4 regions of the Labrys sedimenti genome follow, and region 3 is predicted to be linked to each of the others. Evidence: predicted binding sites of a transcription regulator. Region 3 holds the regulator's gene; each other region holds the start of a gene.
What was found. Region 3 encodes PhoB, which activates phosphate uptake and scavenging genes when phosphate is short. Its sites were predicted from a motif close to TGTCATNNANCTGTCAT; they were not measured.

Region 1 (3,448 bases), on a different contig from region 3:
TGTAGACCATGTCGACGTCATTGAGGAACTGCTCGACCGAGAAGGGCTTTTCGGGCGTGTAGATCAGATGGGGCGCGTCCTCCGGCGCCTGCTGCCAGCCGGCAGCCGCGGCGCTGAGGAAGCCCGCATGCCGGCCCATGACGATGGCGACATAAATGCCCGGCATTGCTCGGAAATCGAGATCCATGCTGACGAAGGCATTGGCGACGAAAGCGGCGGCCGAGATGAAGCCCGGCACATGGTCGTTCTCCATCAGGTCGTTGTCGATCGTCTTGGGGGCGTGCACGAAGCTGCAGGAACCGGTCGACTGCTGGCGCAGGAGATCGAGCGTGCCGGCCGTGTCATTGCCGCCGATATAGATGAAGCCGCGGGCATCGAGCTTTTCCAGCGCCTGCAGGATGGTCTGGCAATAGGCTGGATCGGGCTTGTCCCGCGTCGAGCCGAGGCCCGAATTCGGGGTGCGGGCAAGGCGCTCGAGATCGCCTTCCGAAAGCGCGGTGAGGTCGACGAGATCGCCTCGCGTCAGGCCCCGCACGCCGTGGCGGGCGCCGAGGATGCGCAGTGACGGGTCGTGCCGGCGGGCGGCGATGATCGCGCCGCAGAGAGTCTGATTGATCACGGCGGTGGGGCCGCCTCCTTGAGCGATGACAATCGACGACATGGAGCCTCCCTGGCAATCTGGTTTCAAGTTGCTTAGCCCTGAAACCGCCGGTCGGCAACGAGCGACTTGGGCGAGGGAGCGTGACGCACGGCTGCCCCTGCAAATGGAGGCGGCGACGCTTCATTCGGGGGCAAGGGGATCGAGACGCCCGGCTTCCATCGGCATGCCGGCAGGCCTTGCACCGTGGTGGGGGCATTCAGGCTTTTCGTGTTTCGGCTCTCTTTCGGCCTGCCAAGGGGCGCTCCGACCGACTGCGAAGATGCCGTGATGTCGCCGATATGCCAATGGGTTGGGAGCGCCGCGCTCGGTATCGAAACCGCCAGTGGGTTTTACAGGGGGAAGCGCTCCATCGGCTGTCGGTTCGATGGGATTCAGGCCTTGACAATACAGGTCTGCAATGGAATGAAATTTCTATAATTAAAAAAAATGATCTATTAATCTCATCCGCAGGATTGAAAGAAATCCATGGTGGTTTCGCTACGTCGGGATTGGGGCAATGCACCGAAGCGAACGCAGGGAGAAGCCGAGGATAAACCCTGCAACATATTACCTGTCATATTTGCTTCATTTCTTCGTCATTGAGGCGCAACCAGTGAAGTCTTAAACGACGCCGTCCTTTTAAGAAGCGGCGCATCCTGAGGGAGTATGTGATGAAGTTGAGCGTTCTGGCTTCGGCCGTGGTTCTTCTGGCCAGTGTATCGACCGGGGCTGTCGCTGCCACCGATATCCAGTGGTGGCATGCGATGACGGGGGCCAACAACGACCGCATCGTCAAGCTGGCCAATGATTTCAATGCCAGCCAGAGCGACTATCGGATCGTTCCCGCCTACAAGGGTTCCTATCCCGATACGATGAATGCCGGCATTGCCGCGTTCCGGGCCGGCAATGCGCCCGATATCCTGCAGGTCTTCGAAGTCGGCACCGCCACCATGATGGCGGCCAAGGGCGCGATCAAGCCAGTCTACCAGCTGATGAAGGATGCGGGCGAACCCTTCGACCAAAAGTCCTACCTGCCTGCCGTCACCGGTTATTATTCCAATGCCAAGGGCGAGATGCTGTCCTTTCCCTTCAACTCCTCGACCATGGTGATGTGGGTCAACGAGGATGCGCTGAAGAAGGCCAATCTGACGGCGGCACCCAAGACCTGGCCGGAGGCTTTCGAGGCGGCCAAGAAGCTGAAGGCAGCCGGTTACGCCACCTGCGGCATTTCCACGGCCTGGACCACCTGGGCCAATATCGAGGAGCTGTCGGCCTGGCACAACGTGCCGCTGTCGACCAAGGCCAACGGCTTGGATGGCTTCGATACCGAATTGAAGTTCAACAATCCGGTGGTTGTGAAGCATCTGGAAAACCTGGTCGAGGCCCAGAAGGACAAGACGTTCGACTATTCCGGCCGTACCAATCAGGGCGAGGGACGCTTCACCTCGGGCGAATGCCCGCTCTTCCTGACGTCGTCGGCCTTCCTGGGCAACGTCAAGGCCAACGCCAAGTTCAAATATTCGGTGGCGCCGATGCCCTATTATCCCGATGTGCAGGGCGCGCCGCAGAACTCGATCATCGGCGGCGCTTCGCTTTGGGTGATGGGTGGCAAGTCGGACGAATCCTATAAGGGCATCGCCAAGTTCCTGACCTATCTGTCGAAGCCCGAGGTGCAGGCCTGGTGGGCCCAGGAGACCGGCTATCTGCCGATCACCCCGGCCGCCTACGAGCTCTCCAAGAAGCAGGGCTTCTATGCCAAGGATCCCAACAGCGAAGTCGCCGTGCTGGAGCTGACCAACAAGGCGCCGACGGAGAATTCCCGCGGGCTGCGCCTGGGCAACCTTGCCCAGATCCGCGATGTCTGGGCCGAAGAAATCGAGCAGGCCCTGGCCGGCAAGAAAACCGCGCAGGCCGCCATGGACGATGCCGTCCGCCGGGGCGATGCGATCCTGAAGACCTTCGCCCGCACGGCGGGGCGATAAAAGGCCGCGTAAAAGCCTTCTCCGCGTAGCGGGGAAGGTGGCCCGGCGAAGCCGGGTCGGATAGGGTGTGGCAGTCAGTACGTCGGACGCGACTGATTTGCGCAATCGTCGTGCCGGCTTTCACGGCGGGCCGCGTTGCCCGCCATCCCCCATCCCTCATTGCTTCGAAATGAACAGTGACATCTTCGTATCGAAGATGTCACGGCCTTCCCCCGCAAGGGGAGAAGGCACCCGCACCCTTCCAGCTTGACTGAATTGCATAGTCCGGAAGCATCCATGGAAAAACGCTCCGTCTTCTCCGGCAAGACCCTGCCCTGGCTGCTGCTGGCGCCGCAATTGGCGATCACGCTCATCTTTTTCTACTGGCCGGTGCTGCAGGCGATCCGGCAATCCTTCTTCATCGAGGATAGTTTCGGCACCACCTCCGAATTCGTCGGGTTCGAGAATTACCAGCTGCTGTTCCAGCAACCGGAATATTACAAGGCCGTCGGCGTCACCCTGGTGTTTGCCGGCCTGGTCTCGGTGCTGTCGCTCGGCCTCGCCTTGGTCCTGGCCGTTCAGGCGGACAAGAAGATCAAGGGCGCCTCCTTTTATCGCACCATGCTGGTGTGGCCCTATGCCGTGGCGCCGGCGGTGGCAGGCGTGCTCTGGCTCTTCATGTTCCAGCCCTCGCTCGGCCTGGTGGCCCGTGGCCTCAAGCAACTAGGCCTGCCCTGGGATCCCCTGCTCAACGGCAATCACGCCATGATCCTGGTGGTGCTGGCGGCAACCTGGAAGCAGATCTCCTACAACTTCCTGTTCTTCCTGGCGGGGCTGCAGTCGATCC
Region 2 (3,448 bases), on a different contig from region 3:
GGAACCGGTGACCTCACGGGAAAGAGCAGGCCAGACGCCTGCGATCACAGGAAAGATGTCTTCCGGGCGGCGTGCCGCCCGGAGAAGGTCGTTACTTACTGCATCTGGGCCTTCTGGGCGCCGGAGGCGCCGAGCGCGAAGGCGTCAGCGAGGACGCGATAGACGTCGCTCTCTTCCAGATAGCCCTTGAAGCCTTCGGCGCCCGGGCCGGTGGCTTGCAGCACGATGTCGTCGACGGCGTGGGCGGTGCTGTCGTTGTTGCGCGGGATGTTGCCCTGGACGAAGACGGCGCCGGGCACGTCCTTGTAGGCGGGATTGGCGACATATTCCTTCTTCTCGTTCTGGATGGCCGGCTCATAGGGGCCGTCCAGCTTCGGGCTGAAGGTCTCGTAGTGATCGGGATAGTTCCCGTAGACGACGGCCAGGCGCTTGCTCGGGTCGATCTTGTCGGGATAGCCGTCGCCGTCCTTGTCCTCGTAATTGGTGAAGCCGGCATCGGCATAGATGCCGACCTTTTCGCGCATGTCGGTGCCGGGCTTGCTGTCGTCGACGGTGCCGATCACCGACATGGAGTGGGTGTGGTCGCCGGTGACGACGATCAGCGTGTCGGGATGGGTCTTGGCGAATTCGCGCGCCGCGCCGACGGCTTTGTCGAACTCGATGGTTTCATAGAGCGAGCGCTCGCCATCCTGCGCATGCGACATCTTGTCGATCGAGGCGGCTTCCACCATCAGGAAGAAGCCTTCCGGGTTCTTGGAAAGCTGGTCGAGGGCCGACTGGGTCATGTCGACCAGGCCGGGCTGGTTGGGGAACTTGCCCACCGTGCCCTTCTTGAGCAGGTTGCGGTCGAGCGCCACGTCCATGTTGCCGGTATGGAACAGGCCGAGAATCTTGCCGGTATTGGTGCCGGAAGCCGCGGCGAGGCTGTCCTTGTCGGTGGCCAGCGTGTAGCCGGCATCCTTGAAGAGCTGGATATAGTCCTTGTCGTCCTTGCGCTTAGAGCCGGTGGTCGATTTCGGCAGGAAATAGGCCGAGCCGCCGCCCAGGATGATTTCGGGCTTCACGTCGTAGAACATGCCGACGATCTCGGCCTTGTCGGCGCGCTTGCGGGTATGGGAAACCACGGCGGCCGGGGTCGCGTCCTCGATCTCGGCGGTGGAGACCACGCCGATCGACTTCTTCGACGTGCGACGCAACGCCTCGGCGATGGTCTCGACACGCGGATCGTCCAGGCTGGCGGGCGTGCGGTCGGCATAGACGCCGAGAGCGTTCACCGCCGTCTTGTGGCCGGTCATGTAGGCCGACATCGTGTTGGCACTGTCGGTGGCGATGGCGTCCGTCGACGAGGTTCCGATGAAGGCCATGTGGTCGAGGTCGTCCATGTTGAGGCGGCCATTGGCCTTGCCCTCGGTCATGCCCTTGGACATGATGCGCGCGCCGGTGCGGTTGGCGACCGTCAGGCCGTCGCCGAGCAGGAAGATGATGTTCTTGGCCTTGGGCACGGCAGCGGTGCCGAAGACGTCCCAGGTCACGCTACGGCTCTGCCCGTTGGCCGAGACCTCGACCTTGTAGCTGCCGGGCACGCTGAGGGTGAGACCGCGCAGCAGCACCGCCGAGCCGAGATCCTTGTCGTCCTTGCCCTTTTCGGAGGCGACGAACTCGACGTCCTTGCCGAACACACCCTTGTAGTCCTGCCCGTTGACGGTGACGCGCACATCTTCCGGCTTCACCGTGCCGGCGAACTCGGCCTTGAAGTCGAAGGGCGAGCCGGCCAGGATGGTCGCACGGTCGAGCGGATAGATGCCTGCGGCCTGGCTGGGACCGATCAGCATGGTGGTGACCGCAAGAGCGGCGAGGAGCGTGCGCATGGCAATCCTTTCGCGATGCGAGCAGACTTTGCACTCAGGCGTCTTGCGGTTTGGCGAAGGTGCCGCATTGGCAAAGACGCGTGGAAACAAAGAGCTGGAAGAGAGCGCGTTCCCCCTGAACGCGCTTTGCGTTAGGGATAGCCAGGGCGTGCGACAGGTCCATGACAGTCAGAAGGCTCAGGATCAGGCCGCTTCACACGCAGTATTAGAGGGTGGATCATTGGGACTCGGGGCGACGAAGACTCCATGTCGCATCCCACTGTCCTGCTCGATCCGGGATTTGTCGTCGCCGATGCTTGTCGAGCCGCGAGGAAGTCTATAGGGTCCCCGGCCAGTTTCCGGTGGAAGGCCTCTATCGGCAGGGCGTGGAATCAGGCATTGTGCCGTTAAGAGTCCGTTCACGCTGTTGCGTAACCACGATCGGCCCATGACTTGCGGCGAGTGGTCGTTGACTGTAAATGTCCCTTAGTCTGTATTACTGACTTTGCACGGGTTCACTGGTTCATGACCGCTCACTTCAAGTTGATGCGCAAGATTGCAATGGCCGTGCCGGTTCTTTTGCTGGCGGCTGCCTGTTCCAATCAGAATGGCGCAAGTGTTCGTTCGACTAGCCCGGTGCCGCAGGCCCTGATTGCCGAAATGCAGGCCAAGGGCATGGCGCGTTCCGCACCCATCCTGGTGCGCATCTACAAGAAAGAGTCCGAGCTCGAGCTCTGGAAGCAGACCTCGAGCGGACGTTATGCCCTGCTCAAGAGCTATCCGGTCTGCCGCTGGTCGGGGCAGCTCGGCCCGAAGAAGAGCGAGGGCGACCGTCAGGTGCCCGAAGGCTTCTATGCCGTGAGCATGAGCAGCCTCAATCCGAATTCGCAATACTACCTGTCGTTCGACATCGGCTATCCCAACAGCTTCGATCGCCAGCTCGGCCGGGCCGGCGGCAACATCATGGTGCACGGTTCCTGCTCGTCGCGCGGCTGCTTTGCCATGACCGACAAGCAGGTGGCCGAGATCTATGCCGTGGCGCGCGAGGCGCTGCAGGGCGGCCAGGCTTCGTTCCAGGTGCAGTCGCTGCCCTTCCGCATGACGCCCGAGAACATGGCCCGGAACCGCCGTAACCCCAATATCGGCTTCTGGCAGAACCTCAAGGAAGGCACCGATAATTTCGAGGTCACCAAGCAGACGGTCAAGGTCGATGTCTGCAAGGGCCGTTATGTCTTCAACGGCAATGGCGGTACCGATTGCGGCATCGCTCCCGCCAGCCAGAACGTGGCGGCCGCCGTCTACGAGAAGCGGCGCGGCGACGATGCCAAGGTGACTGCGCTGGTTGCCTCCGGCACCAAGGCCGTCAACTACATCTACCAGGATGGTGGTTCCAACCCGGTGTTCACCGCGCGTGCTGTCGACCAATCGGCGGTGCCCGGCAAGGACCGGCCCTTCAGCTATTCGCGCGTCGACGTGACCGAGGTCGCTCTCAACGACGCGGGCGCTCCGGCAACGGAAGCGGATGCGAATGCCGCTCATCGCGTGACCTATGCCGCGGCCGAAAGCCTGCTCTATTCGGAAGCTGCCGTGGCGCGCAAGCC
Region 3 (3,448 bases):
GATCGCCCTCGCCATCATCATCCTGCCGGTGGTCGTGCGCACCACCGAGGACATGCTGGCCCTGGTGCCGACCAGCCTGCGTGAAGCCGCCTTTGCCCTGGGATCGCCGATGTGGAAGGTCATCACCTTCGTAACCTGGCGCTCGGCCCGTACCGGTATCGTCACCGGCATCCTGCTGGCCTTGGCCCGCGCCGCCGGCGAGACGGCACCGCTGCTGCTTACAGCCTTCGGCAATTCCAACTGGTCGCTCAACCTCGGCAACGCATTTGCCAGCTTGCCGGCAGCCATCTACCAGCTCGCGCCCTATCCCGACCCCAAGGCCGTCTCGGTGGCCTGGAGTGGCGCCCTCCTCATCACGGCCGGCGTGTTGGCGCTCAATATCCTGACCCGCTTCGTGCTCGCTCCCAAGAAATGAGTGCTCCCATGTCCGCTACCCCCCAAGCCTCCATCGCGGTTGCCGAACGCCCGATCGCTGATCCAGCCGCCGCCGTGAAGCTCAAGGTCGAGAATCTCGACTTCTATTATGGCGAGAAGCATGCGCTCAAGGGCATCAACCTCGACATGATCGACCGGCAGGTCACTGCCATGATCGGTCCCTCCGGCTGCGGCAAGTCGACCCTGCTGCGCGTGCTCAACCGCATGTACGACCTCTATCCGGGGCAGACCGCCAAGGGCCGCGTGCTGCTCGACGGCCAGAACGTCATCGGCAAGGAAATCGATCCGGCCGTGCTGCGCGCCCGCATCGGCATGGTGTTCCAGAAGCCGACGCCCTTCCCGATGTCGATCTATGACAATATCGCCTTCGGCGTGCGCCTGCATGAGTCCATCTCCAAGGCGGAGATGGACCAGCGCGTCGAGTGGTGCCTCACCAAGGCCGCCTTGTGGAACGAGGTCAAGGACCGCCTGCACGCTTCGGCCCTCGGCATGTCCGGCGGCCAGCAGCAGCGCCTGTGCATCGCCCGCACCATCGCGGTGAAGCCCGAAGTCGTGCTGCTGGACGAGCCGACCTCCGCACTCGATCCGATCTCGACCGCCAAGATCGAGGAACTGATCGACGAATTGAAGCGGGACTTCACCATCGTCATCGTCACGCACAATATGCAGCAGGCGGCGCGCTGCGCGGATGTGACGGCCTTCTTCTATCTGGGCGACCTCATCGAGGTCGGCCAGACCAACAAGATGTTCACCACCCCGAACGACAGCCGTACGCAGGACTACATCACCGGCCGCTTCGGCTGATTCCCGGCCAGCGTCGAATTCATTTGGAGGCGGCATGTCCGACCATATCGTTACATCCTTCGACCAGGAACTGCGCGAACTGCGCAACATGATCGCCGAAATGGGTGGCTACGCCGAGAAGAGCGTGGCCGACAGCGTCGAAGCCCTGCTCAAGCGTGACACCCAGCGCGCCAAAGCGGTGATCGATCTCGATGCCGCGATCGACAAGCTGCAGCGCCAGGTCGAGGACCGGGCCATCCTGATCATCGCCAAGCGCCAGCCGCTGGCCCTCGACCTGCGCGAAATCGTCTCGGCCCTGCGGGTGGCCAATGACCTCGAACGGATCGGCGACCTCGGCAAGAACGTCGCCAAGCGCGTGGTGGCCATCCACAGCCACGCCCAGCCGGCCCAGCTCTTCGGCGGTTTCGATCACATGGCCGACCTGGTGCTCGAGCAGCTCAAGCAGGTGCTCGATGCCTTCGCCCAGCGCAACGTCGAGGAAGCGCTCTCGGTCTGGCGCTCGGACGGCGAGATCGATGCGATGTATACCTCGCTGTTCCGCGAATTGCTGACCTACATGATGGAAGATCCGCGCAATATCGGCTTCTGCACCCATCTGCTGTTCTGCGCCAAGAACATCGAGCGCATCGGCGACCACGCCACCAACATCGCCGAGACGGTGCACTATTTGGTCACCGGTGAATCGCCGGCCGGCGAGCGGCCCAAGGCGGACAACAGCACCGATCTTGTCGATCTTCCTGTGCCGGCTAAATAACAAGGGATAGGCCATGCCTCCCAAGGTTCTGATCGTCGAGGACGAAGAAGCCCTGACTCTGCTGCTGCGCTACAATCTCGAAGCCGAAGGCTATGAGGTCGATAGCGTCGCACGCGGAGACGATGCCGAGATTCGGCTGCGCGAAAGCGTGCCGGACCTCGTCCTGCTCGACTGGATGTTGCCGGGCCTGTCCGGCATCGAATTGTGCCGGCGCATCCGCATGCGGCCGGAAACCGAGCGCCTGCCGGTGATCATGCTCACGGCGCGCGGCGAGGAAACCGAACGCGTGCGTGGCCTTGCCACCGGCGCCGACGACTATGTCGTCAAGCCCTTCTCGGTGCCCGAACTCTCGGCCCGCGTGCGTGCCTTGCTGCGCCGGGCCAAGCCCGATCACGTCGCCTCCCTGCTCAAGGCCGGCGACATCTCGCTCGACCGGGAGACCAAGCGTGTCCATCGCGGCAATCGCGAGATCCGCCTCGGCCCGACCGAGTTCCGCCTGCTCGAATTCCTAATGCAGGCGCCGGGACGGGTGTTCGCGCGCGAGCAGTTGCTCGACAGCGTCTGGGGCCGCGACGTCTATATTGACGAGCGCACGGTCGACGTGCATGTCGGCCGCCTGCGCAAGGCGATGAATCGCACCCGCGAGATCGATCCGATCCGCACCGTGCGTGGCGCCGGCTATTCCTTCGACGAGACCTTCGCCAAGCAATCCTGAGGGCGGTTTGCGGGCATTGCCCGCCCGCTTCCTTTCGCCAAGGCTGCGCGACGTAGTGAGTAATACCAGCACGCTTTGAGTTCGACTCATCAACGTCATTGCGAGCGAAGCGAAGCAATCCAAGAGCCCTGAACTCCAGGCCTGCGAGTTCCTGGATTGCTTCGCTTCGCTCGCAATGACGGGTCGGGGATTGCGCGAGTTGGTGTAAGGGTGAGCATCAGTGTCTGACCAGTTCTCTGGCCACGCAATCACGCCCCCAGATCCGCCAGGCGTCCCTGCAGATAGCGGCGGATGGCCGGGTCGCTCTCCAGGCCGATCGCCCGCGAATAGGCATTGCGGGCCTCTTCCGGCTTCGCCGCCCGCGCCAGCAAGTCGGCACGCGCTGCCCAATAGGGCTGGTAATCGATGATGCGTCCGTCGCCGGCGACCTCGTCGAGCGCGTCCAGACCAGCCTGCGGCCCCGCAAGGCGGCCCAGCGCCACGGCCCGGTTGATGGCGGCCACCGGAGAAGCGGTCAGCAGGACCAGGGCTTCATACAGCGTGACGATCGCGGCCCAGTCCGTCGCCGCGCAGATGCGTCGATGAGCATGGGCCGATTGCAGCGCGGCTTCCAGCTGATAGCGGCCGATCTGGCGGACCTGGCCGGCCCGGGCAAGCAAGGCCTCGGCCTCCTCGATCAGCCCGGCATCCCAGAGCGCGGTATCCTGCTGCTCCAGCGGAATATAATCGCCACCCGGGCC
Region 4 (3,448 bases), 580 kb from region 3:
CAGACGGAGGCGCTTTGAACCGCAAAATGCTGCCGATATCAACACGTTAAAAAACGCGGGGGCGGTTCGGCCTAGCCGCATTTTGCTCAAGGGAAGACCGATGCAACAGACACCCTCGGATCCGGATACGAAAGACATCCTCCTCGACGTCAGCGGCCTGGAGGTCGACTTCAGCACCCCCGACGGTACGGTCAAGGCGGTCAAGGGCATCGACCTCAAGGTCAGCAAAGGCGAGACCGTCGCCATCGTGGGCGAATCCGGCTCGGGCAAGAGCCAGACCATGATGGCATTGATGGGCCTGCTCGCCGGCAATGGCCAGGTCCGGGGATCGGCCAAATATCGCGGCAGGGAATTGCTCGGCCTGCCGGCGAAGGAGCTCAACAAGGTACGTGGCGACAAGATCACCATGATCTTCCAGGAGCCGATGACCTCGCTCGACCCGCTTTACAAGGTCGGGCGTCAGGTGGCCGAGCCAATCGTCCATCATCGCGGCGGCAGCTACAAGCAAGCCCGCAAGAAGGCGGTGGAGCTGTTCAAGCTCGTGGGCATTCCCCATCCCGAGCGGCGGGTGGATGCCTATCCCCATGAGATGTCGGGCGGCCAGCGCCAGCGTGTAATGATCGCCATGGCGCTCGCCAACGATCCCGATCTCCTGATTGCGGACGAGCCGACCACCGCGCTCGACGTCACCGTGCAGGCCCAGATCCTGTCCCTGCTCGCCGATCTCAGGCAGCGCCTGGGCATGTCGATCGTCTTCATCAGCCACGATCTCAACATCGTCCGGCGTTTCGCCGATCGCGTCTATGTCATGCGTCGTGGCGAAGTGGTGGAGGCCGGTACCACGCAGGAGGTCTTCGACAATCCCCGGCATGACTACACCAAGATGCTGCTGGCGGCCGAACCGTCGGGCCATAAGGATCCACCACGTCCCGATGCTCCCGTGCTGCTCGAGGGCCGCAACATCCGCGTCACCTATCATCTCAGCGGCAGTCTTTTCGGCGGCCACAAGGCGATGGATCTGAAGGCGGTGGACGATGTTTCCCTGCGCCTGCAGCAGGGACAGACCATCGGCATCGTGGGTGAGTCGGGGTCGGGCAAGTCGACCCTGGGCCGCGCCTTGCTGCGGCTGAATACCGGCGAAGGCGACATCCGGTTCGATGGCCGCGACATCTCGCGGGCAAGCGCGCTCGACATGCGTCCGTTGCGGCGCGCCCTGCAATTGGTGTTCCAGGACCCCTACGGTTCGCTTTCTCCCCGCATGTCGGTGGGATCCATCATCACCGAAGGCCTTAGGGTGCATGAGCCCAGCCTGTCGGCTGCCGAACGGGACAAGCGGGCCGTCCAGGCCCTGACGGAGGTCGGCCTCGATCCCACCGCCCGCAACCGCTATCCGCACGAATTCTCGGGCGGCCAGCGCCAGCGCATCGCCATTGCGCGCGCCATGATCCTCAAGCCCAAGGTGGTGGTGCTCGACGAGCCGACCTCGGCGCTCGATCGCTCGGTGCAGAAACAGATCGTCGAACTGCTGCGCGACCTGCAGGCCACCTACGGCCTGTCCTATCTGTTCATCAGCCATGATCTGTCGGTGGTACGCGCGCTGTCCGACTATGTCGTCGTGATGAAGGAGGGACGCATCGTCGAGGAGGGCTCCACCGCCCAGATCTTCGACGCACCGCGCGAAACCTATACCCGCACGCTTATGGCGGCGGCACTCGGCAAGGAACGCGTGGAGGCGGCCGGTACGGCCTGAGGACCTGTCGCCTGCGCGTCGCTTTGGCGGCCCCTTGTCATCCCCCCGTCATCGCTTGGTCTTATCCGCGAATCCCATCGCGCAACCCGGATTCGGCGAAGGAGCGGATGGGCATGACGGATGTGAACAGCATCGGGACACAGGCGCCAGCCAAGGGCCAGGGCCATGTCAAGCAGGCCGTGGAGCATCACCGGCTATTGTCGCTGCGCGGCATGCAGGACCGGCTCTTCACCTTGGCTTTCAGTGGCCTCGTCTACGCCCAGATCTGGGAAGATCCCGAGATCGACATGGAAGCGCTGGCTCTCAAATCCGACGACCGGCTGGTTGCCATCGCCTCCGGCGGCTGCAATGTGATGAGCTATCTCAAGGCTGGCCCGGCCGCGATCACCGCGGTCGACCTCAACCGCCACCATATCGCCCTCAACCGGCTGAAGATCGCGGCGGCCCGGCACCTGCCCGACCATGCCGCCTTCTACGATTTCTTCGCGCGCGCCCACCAGCGCCGCAATGTTTCGATCTACGAGACGGCACTGCGCTCCCATCTCGACGCCGAGACACGCGCCTATTGGGACGGGCGTGACCTGCTCGGCCGCCGCCGCATCGGCTATTTCGGCAAGAACCTCTATCGGTACGGCCTGCTCGGCCGTTTCATCGGCCTGGGACATCTGATCGGACGGCTGCATCGCATCGATCCGGCCGACCTCCTGGCCGCTCGCGATCTCGCCGAGCAGCGCCGGGTCTTCGACGAGCGCATCGCGCCCCTGTTCGATCGCCCCCATATCAAATGGCTCACGCGCCGGCGGGCCTCGCTCTATGGCCTGGGCATTCCGCCCGAGCAGTATGACGCCCTGGCCGGGGCGGCAGCCGACGGGGAAGGCATTGCCGACGTGCTGCGCGAGCGGCTGGAACGCCTCGCCTGCGATTTCGACCTCAAGGACAATTATTTCGCCTGGCAGGCCTTCGGCCGCGGCTACAAACCCGATGGCGACGGGCCGGTGCCGCCCTATCTCGAGCCGGCGGCCTACGAGGCCGTGCGCGACCGCGCCGACCGCATCGATGTTCGCCATGTCAATTTGATCGACCATCTCAAGGCCCAGCCGGCGGCCAGCCTCGACGCCTATGTGCTGCTCGATGCCCAGGACTGGATGACCGATGTCATCCTCACCAAACTGTGGAGCGAGATCACCCGCACGGCCCGCCCCGGCGCCCGCGTGATCTTCCGCACCGCCGCCGAGGAAAGCCTGCTGCCGGGGCGTATTCCCGCCGATTTGCTAGCGCGCTGGTCCTATGATCGCGAGCGCTGCCGGGCCTGGACTGCGCGCGACCGCTCCGCCATCTATGGCGGCTTCCATCTCTACGAGCTGCGAGCCCTCCATTGAGCATCGAGATCCAGACGGGCGATGCCGCGGCGGCGATGAACCGGATCTATCGCCACCAGCGCTACATCTATGATCTCACGCGCAAATATTATCTGCTCGGCCGGGATCACCTGATCGCATCGCTGCGGCCGGCTGCTAGCGATGCCATTCTCGAAATCGGTTGCGGCACCGGCCGCAACCTCATTGCCGTGGCCAGGCGCTACCCCGCCACGCCGCTCTCCGGCTTCGACATTTCGACGGCGATGCTCGAAACGGCACGGCACTCGCTGGACCGCAATCGGCTGGCCCGCGTCACCGTGGCCCAGGCCGACGCCACCCG

Region 1: a site for PhoB is predicted at 1,213-1,229, ahead of ugpB (sn-glycerol-3-phosphate ABC transporter substrate-binding protein UgpB). Genes of this name have one in related genera too.
Region 2: a site for PhoB is predicted at 2,019-2,035, ahead of U1R88_RS24155 (alkaline phosphatase). Genes of this name have one in related genera too.
Region 4: a site for PhoB is predicted at 1,786-1,802, ahead of U1R88_RS09295 (BtaA family protein). Genes of this name have one in related genera too.

The regions. Positions count from the first base shown of each region.
Region 1 is NZ_JAXOUF010000011.1:36,279-39,726, reverse strand. It holds gene U1R88_RS24930 (diphosphate--fructose-6-phosphate 1-phosphotransferase) at 1-661, opposite strand, end outside; gene ugpB (sn-glycerol-3-phosphate ABC transporter substrate-binding protein UgpB) at 1,312-2,622, shown strand; gene ugpA (sn-glycerol-3-phosphate ABC transporter permease UgpA) at 2,899-3,448, shown strand, end outside.
Region 2 is NZ_JAXOUF010000010.1:106,848-110,295, reverse strand. It holds gene U1R88_RS24155 (alkaline phosphatase) at 96-1,868, opposite strand; gene U1R88_RS24150 (L,D-transpeptidase family protein) at 2,373-3,448, shown strand, end outside.
Region 3 is NZ_JAXOUF010000002.1:27,582-31,029, reverse strand. It holds gene pstA (phosphate ABC transporter permease PstA) at 1-415, shown strand, start outside; gene pstB (phosphate ABC transporter ATP-binding protein PstB) at 424-1,239, shown strand; gene phoU (phosphate signaling complex protein PhoU) at 1,274-1,993, shown strand; gene phoB (phosphate regulon transcriptional regulator PhoB) at 2,007-2,708, shown strand; gene U1R88_RS06520 (RNA polymerase sigma factor) at 2,957-3,448, opposite strand, start outside.
Region 4 is NZ_JAXOUF010000002.1:603,087-606,534, reverse strand. It holds gene U1R88_RS09300 (ABC transporter ATP-binding protein) at 101-1,750, shown strand; gene U1R88_RS09295 (BtaA family protein) at 1,864-3,129, shown strand; gene U1R88_RS09290 (class I SAM-dependent methyltransferase) at 3,126-3,448, shown strand, end outside.